DNA from 3 places in the Arthrobacter sp. AG367 genome. Region 2 is predicted to be linked to each of the others. Evidence: riboswitches for the same ligand, from Rfam matches in the RefSeq annotation. Region 2 holds a riboswitch; each other region holds the start of a gene.

Evidence for each region. Region 2 has a riboswitch for S-adenosylmethionine ahead of FB478_RS05900 (aminotransferase class V-fold PLP-dependent enzyme). Riboswitches for the same ligand answer to the same signal wherever they lie in the genome.
Region 1: linked by a shared signal. The riboswitch ahead of FB478_RS07655 (DUF1737 domain-containing protein) and the one ahead of FB478_RS05900 (aminotransferase class V-fold PLP-dependent enzyme) in region 2 are both predicted to bind S-adenosylmethionine.
Region 3: linked by a shared signal. The riboswitch ahead of FB478_RS17740 (cobalamin-independent methionine synthase II family protein) and the one ahead of FB478_RS05900 (aminotransferase class V-fold PLP-dependent enzyme) in region 2 are both predicted to bind S-adenosylmethionine.

Annotation. Positions count from the first base shown of each region.
Region 1 is NZ_VIVE01000002.1:129,972-132,229, forward strand. It holds gene FB478_RS07645 (O-succinylhomoserine sulfhydrylase) at 1-261, opposite strand, end outside; gene FB478_RS07650 (rhodanese-like domain-containing protein) at 262-672, opposite strand; gene FB478_RS07655 (DUF1737 domain-containing protein) at 669-944, opposite strand; SAM riboswitch class IV at 958-1,073, opposite strand; gene opgC (OpgC domain-containing protein) at 1,299-2,258, shown strand, end outside.
Region 2 is NZ_VIVE01000001.1:1,266,573-1,268,830, forward strand. It holds gene hisN (histidinol-phosphatase) at 1-802, shown strand, start outside; SAM riboswitch class IV at 955-1,068, shown strand; gene FB478_RS05900 (aminotransferase class V-fold PLP-dependent enzyme) at 1,105-2,258, shown strand, end outside.
Region 3 is NZ_VIVE01000008.1:90,174-92,431, forward strand. It holds gene FB478_RS17735 (uracil-DNA glycosylase) at 1-1, opposite strand, end outside; gene FB478_RS17740 (cobalamin-independent methionine synthase II family protein) at 203-1,411, opposite strand; SAM riboswitch class I at 1,425-1,528, opposite strand; gene FB478_RS17745 (M14 family zinc carboxypeptidase) at 1,713-2,258, shown strand, end outside.

The DNA.
Region 1 (2,258 bases), on a different contig from region 2:
CGTCGCGAAGCAGGCTTCGGTGCCTTCCAGCAGCCGGAGCCGCTCCTGGAAGGTGGCCACGGACGGGTTGCCGTAGCGGGAGTAGACAAAGCGTTCGTCCTCGCCGGTGAAGGCGCGTTCAGCTGCTGCCGCGGATTCGTAGACGAAGCCGGAGTTCAGGAAAATGGCCTCGGACGTTTCCTGGAAGTTGGTGCGGTCCAGCCCGCCACGGACAGCCTGGGTGTCGGGGTTCCAGCCGGGGGCGTCTTGGTTGAAGGTCACTTAGTTCTTTCCGAGGTTGGTGGGAAGGCCGCGGTTTTTCCAGCCGTTGACGGTGCGTTCGCCATAGCGGTCCGGCTCGCCTTCAAAGCCCTCCAGCACGTTGTAGGAGGTGAAGCCGGCCCGGGTGGCCGCGATGGCTGCCGCGATGGACCGCTGGCCGGAGCGGCACAGGAACACCAGTTCGGTTGAACGGTCCTCGGGCGCCTGCTGGCTGAGGTCGTTGATGAAGTCGGGGTTGGGGATGCCGCCGGGGAAGGTCCACTGGATGAAGAGGGGGTCGTTGTCCGTGGCCTTGGTGTCCGGAATGCCGATGTGGGCCCATTCGCCCTCGGTGCGGACGTCCACCAGGATGGCGCCCTGTTCCAGCTTCTCCCATGCTTCCTGGGGCGTGAGGTCTCCCGCGTAGCTCATGCGTGGCCCTCGCCGTCGAACTCGCCTTCAAATTCGGCGTCCAGTTCATCCACTGCGGTGGCAACCGCGGCATCGGCCGAGGCGATTGCCGCCGGAAGGACCACTGCCTGCGCCACGATCACGCTGGTGCCGTTGAAGGTGGCTGCCGGGCTGCCGTGCAGCACATAGCCGTCGGCCAGGGCCGTGGAGATCCGCTCGCAGAATGAACGGTCATCCGGGCCGGTGATCAGGCGGTAGGACAATTTTTCGTCAGGGGCAGGTGCGTCAGACACGACGGATCTCCTTCTTTCACGCTTGCAGCTCGAATCGGTCGATATGCCGAGTATTCACCTGAGGCACCCCGCCGCGAAAGGGAGGGTTGCCGACCGGCCAGTCAGGGCTTCACACCGGTACTCATTACTCCCCAAAAACGTAACATCTGCCGCGCCAAGCCGCACCGCCGCCGTCGTCATGTTCCGTAATTGAGCAGCGCTGAAGGGAGGCGCGGGGTTGAAGGAAAGCGCGACGGCGGACATCGCCGCAGGTGGGCGGCCCGCCACGTGCCGCCCGGGGCCGCGGGGCCGATAAAGTTCTTACCGGGGCGCCGCCCCGTCGTCACAGCAATGAGCACCGGGGGTCCTGTCAGCATGCGGGCAAACACATCGCGCCACCAGGCCGCCATCCGCGGGACCCGCCGGCCGTCCATCGGTGCGTTCCTGGCCGCGGCCATCGTCAGCCTCCTTGCCCTGCTGGCGGCTGCGCCGGCGCATGCGGCGGACGCTGCGCCGGAGAAGGGAAAGCCCTGGCTGGGCGCGGTGCTCGAGTGGGGCGAGGACACCGCCGCAGGCTTCAGCGGCCGGCTTGGTGCCAGTCCGGCCGTCTTCGGCCACGACATCACCATCCCCTACCGCGATTCGGAACGGAACGACCTTGACGGCTTCCTTCAGCAGGCCGCGTCCCTAGGCGCCCACGCCCTGCTCACGGTGAAGCCGTCAGTGCCCCTGGGCCAGCTCGGCACCGCGGAAGCAGAAGCATTCGCAGCGCAGGTGCGCGACCTTACGTCCGGGTTCAAGGGGCAGCTGCTGATCCGGTTCGCCCCGGACATGAATGCAAGCTGGGTGGCCTGGGGCCAGCAGCCCGCCGCGTACCGGCAGGCCTTCAGGGCTGTGGCGGCAGCGTTCAAGAAGTACGACGGCGGCCGGGCCACCTTGGTGTGGGCGCCTTACCTGGGCAAGGACTACCCCTTTGACCGCAACCGGGATGCCCCGCAGCCCGGAACCGAAGGCTTTTCCCTCCTGGACACGAACGGCGACGGGGCCTGGAACTCAAGCGACAGCGCCTACGCCCCGTACTACCCGGGCGACGACGCAGTGGACTGGGTGGGGCTGGCCGCCTATCACGACGACACGGCCGGCGGCCCCGCCGTCAACTCCCAGCCGAGGGCCGGCGAGCTCCAGGACATGCTGACGGCCTCCGGCGGCGAAAACTTCTACGGCACCTATTCCGAGGGGCGCAAAAAGCCGTTCCTCCTCCAGACCTCTGCTTTCTACAGCCCCGCGTCCGGCGGCGCGCAGGAGGCGGACATTAAGGCGGGCTGGTGGGACCAG
Region 2 (2,258 bases):
CGCTTCGAGCTACAACGATGACCTGCGCCTGGCCCATGTCCTGGCCGACTCCGTGGATGACCAGACCATGAGCCGCTTCAAGGCCCTGGACCTCCACGTTGAGACCAAGCCGGACCTGACGCCGGTCACCGACGCGGACAAGGCCGCCGAGGAAGCCATCCGGGGCCAGCTCTCCCGTTCACGCCCCCGCGACGCCGTCCTGGGCGAGGAATTCGGCAGCACCGGCCACGGTTCCCGGCGCTGGATCATCGACCCCATTGACGGAACCAAAAACTTTGTCCGCGGCGTTCCCGTATGGGCCACGCTGATCGCCCTCGTGGATGAGGGCGAACCGGTGGTAGGCGTCGTCAGCGCCCCGGCCCTGGGCAAGCGCTGGTGGGCGGCGAAAGGCATGGGCGCGTACATGGGCAGGTCCCTTGCCGCCGCCACCCGCCTCCGCGTGTCCAACGTGTCGAAGCTTTCCGACGCCTCCCTCTCCTACTCCAGCCTGGGCGGGTGGAAGGAACGCGGAAACCTTGACGAGTTCCTCGGCCTTACCGAGGACGTTTGGCGGACCCGGGCCTACGGGGATTTCTGGTCGTATTGCATGGTGGCCGAGGGCTCCGTGGACATCGCCTGCGAACCCGAGCTGAACCTCTATGACATGGCTGCCCTGGTGCCGATCGTGGTGGAGGCCGGCGGCCGGTTCACATCCCTGGAAGGCGAGGACGGCCCGTTCGGCGGGAACGCCCTGGCCACGAACTCAATCCTGCACTCGGAGGTCCTGCACCGATTGAACCCGTACCTGGACGATCTGCTGTAACTCACGCGCTTTCCACGTTTGAACGAATAATGCGACGCCGGACACCTCCCAAGGCAGGTGCCCGGCGTCGTTTATTCGGCGGCGCGTAACAAAGCCCTTAACAATTGCCGCGGCTTCAGTCCTGGCCGCCCCATGTCCTACGCTTTTATGCAGGTCACGAGTGCCAGCGCAAAACCCCGGTTTGCTGGCCGGCAACCCTCCATTCGCGGTGGGGTGCCCCGGGTGACGACCAGGCCGGTCCGGAGCGGATGCGGCAAGCGCGGATTCCACTATGCCGGAGTCCTGTACCAAGTGAGGTCTCTGTGACAACTGCCACCGTCTCCCCCCAGCCCGTCATTGCCCAAGCTGCCGTCCCCCATGCACGCCACGCCGCAGCCGGCCGGCCGCTCGCTGCCGTCACCGGCGCCGAAATCCAGGCGCCCCTGATTTCGGGCGGCCACGTGCGGTACGCCAACCTCGATTACGGCGCCTCCGCCCCGGCACTGTCCGTAGTGTCCGCTTACCTGAATGAGATCCTCCCCTACTACGCCAGCGTCCACCGCGGGGCAGGATACGCATCCCAGATCAGCACCTCCGTGTACGAGAACGCGCGCAGCATCGTCAGGGATTTCGTGGGCGGCCGCCCGGATGATTCGGTCATCTTCACCCGCAACACGACGGATTCGCTGAACCTGCTGGCCGGCTGCCTTCCCGTGACCGATGGCCGCCACCACGGCGAAGTGCTGTACCTGGACATCGAACACCACGCCAATCTCCTGCCGTGGCAGGGCGTCCCGCACCGCAGCATCGTCGCCGCCGACACCATCACCGGCACCCTTGAGGCCGTACGTGCCGAGCTTGGACAGGGCGGTGTCAGCCTGGTCGCGGTCACCGGGGCCTCCAACGTGACCGGCGAAATCCTCCCCATCCGGGCGCTGGCCGCGCTGGCCCACGAACATGGCGCACGGATCGTGGTGGATGCGGCCCAGCTCGCGCCGCACCGCCGCATAGACATCAGCGCGGATGACGTCGACTACCTCGCCTTCTCCGGCCACAAGCTGTATGCGCCCTTCGGCGCCGGCGTCCTGGTGGGACGCCCGGACTGGCTGGACGCCGGCGTCCCGCACCTCGCCGGCGGCGGCGCCGTCAAGGAAGCCAGGCTCGACGGCGTCAGCTGGGCCACCGGCCCGGCCCGCCATGAGGGGGGCTCGCCGAACGTCCTGGGGGCCGCCACGCTGGCCCGCGCCAGCCAGGTCATTGCCGGCCTGGACCAGGAACGCTGGCACGCCCACGAGTCCGCCATCCGCTCCTTCCTGGTGGAGGGACTCCAGCGGATCGACGGCGTCACGGTTCACCAGATCTTCAAGGACACCAACCCCGAAACGGACACCATCGGGGTGGTCAACTTCTCCGTCGAGGGTTACGACGCAGGACTGGTGGCGGCGTACCTTTCGGCAGAGCATGGCGTGGGCCTGCG
Region 3 (2,258 bases), on a different contig from region 2:
TGAAGTGCTGGATCTCCTGCGGGGATTGGCGTTGCTGCCGCCACGGACATGGGCGCACGGCGGCACGGCACATCAGTGGCGGTTGATTGGGGTGGACCAACTCCTGGTCGGCCTACTCCAGTTTAGCAAGCCCAGGCAAGCGAAACGCCGGCCGCCCCTTCCGGTGATGGAAGGCACAGCCGGCGCGTCGGTGCGGGAGCGGCTAGAAGAGGCGCTTCGAGGCGCGGCGGGCACCCTCACCCAGTGCCTCCAGCTTGGCGAAGGCGATCTGCGGGTGCACCCTGCCGCCCAGGCCACAGTCGGTGGAGGCAATGACGTTCCCGCGGCCCACGAGGTCCGCAAAGCGGACGATCCGGTCCGCCACCAGGTCCGGGTGCTCCACCACATTGGTGGCATGCGAAACAACGCCCGGGATGATCACCCTGCCCTCGGGGAGCTTTGTGTCCTCCCACACCCGCCATTCGTGTTCGTGGCGGACGTTTGCCGCTTCAAAGGAATAGGCGCCGGCGTTGACCTGAAGCACAGAGCCGATGATGTCGGCGAACGGGATGTCCGTGGTGTGTGGGCCGTGCCAGGATCCCCAGCACACGTGCAGCCGGATCTGTTCCTGCGGCAGGCCGCGCAGCGCCCAGTTGGTCGCTTCGACGCGCAGCTGGATGAACTTCAGGTAATCGTCCAGGGATGGCTCGGGATTGATCTGGTCCCAGCTTTCGGCCAGGGACGGATCATCGAGCTGCACCGTAAGGCCGGCCTCGATGATGGCCTTGTATTCCTCCCGCATGGCATCAGCGCAGGCGTAGACGAGTTCCTCGTCGTTCTTGTAGTAGTCGTTGGCTACCCGCGCGCATGAGCCGGGGGAGAGGGAGGCCACGAAGCCATCCGTGAGGCCTGCGGCGGCGAGCCCGGTCTTCAGGTTCCGGATGTCCGAGGCCACCAGGTCCTGGCCCGTGTAGGTCAGCGGTCCGGCGATCTTGGGCTGGGCAACGCTCTTGCGGTGGGTGAGGATGCCGGATGCGGGATCGCTGTAGGCCTCGTTGAAGGCCTGCCGGTCGCGCCGGTCCGGGAACGAGGTCAGGACAACGTTGCCGGGGGACGAGCGGCGGACGCCGGACTCGGCCCAGCGGTCCACGGTGGTTGGCTCAAGGCCCCCGAGCCGGGCGAAGGAGTAATTCCACCACGCCCCGTAATCCACCGAGCTGGACATGGTGTGCCCGTACTCGCCGTCGTTGGGGATGTCGATGCCAAGGTCCTTCTGGCGCTGCACCACGTCCACTACGGAGGCTTCGAGGAGTTCCAGGAATTCCGGCGTGATGCCGTCGGCTTCCTTGGCGGCGTTGGCCGCAATGAGTTCAGGGGTGCGGGGCAATGAACCGGCGTGGGTCACGCGGATATGGTCGGTGTTCTGGGACATGCTGGAATCTTCCTTTCCATCGGTCCTGGCAGTAGCACCTTCGGCCGGCAGGAGTCTGCCGGGACGTGGTTGCTGCGGCGTCATTGAGCCAGGTCTCTCGGCCGCTCCGGATGGTCCACTCTCAGATAAATCGACGCGCGTGGAGCCGCGCAAATCCGCACCGCTTTATGTCGTGGGCATGTCCGGCCGGCCGCCGGCGGCAGGACCGGAACGTACTTACAGCGTTTGTCCAGCATATTGACAGGTTTCGTTAAGCTTGGTTGTGTGAATGTCACATGCCTCCGCTGCGACGGAGCGGCGGATGCCACCCGAGCACTCGAAAGAGGTAACTGTGACGAAATCCCTCAGGACCCTTGCCGTTAGCGGAGCCCTCGCGCTCGCCGTCGCAGCAGGTCCGGCGCCCTTGGCCGGCGCCGTAGGCGAAGGGCCTTCCTACGACGGCAACGGCCAGATCACCACGTCGAAGCTGGCCACCTACGACCAGATGGTCTCGTTCCTGAAGGACCAGGATGCGCGCCAGCCCGCCATGGAGCTGGAGGTCATCGGCCAGACCGTCAAAGGCCGCGACATCCACCTGGTCAAGTACATATCGGACCCGGCCAAGCCCACCATCCTGTATTTGACCCAGCAGCACGGCAATGAACAGCTCACCACCGAGGGTGCCCTCGAGTTCGTCAAGCACCTGGGCACGGGCAAGTCGGCAGGCATCCTGGACGGCGTGAACATCCTCATCGTGCCCATGCTCAACGCGGACGGTGCCATGGGGGATGTCAACTTCTCCCTGGACGACTACCTTGCCAAGGGGGACCGCCACCTCACCCGCTACAACGCGGAAGGCGTGGACCTG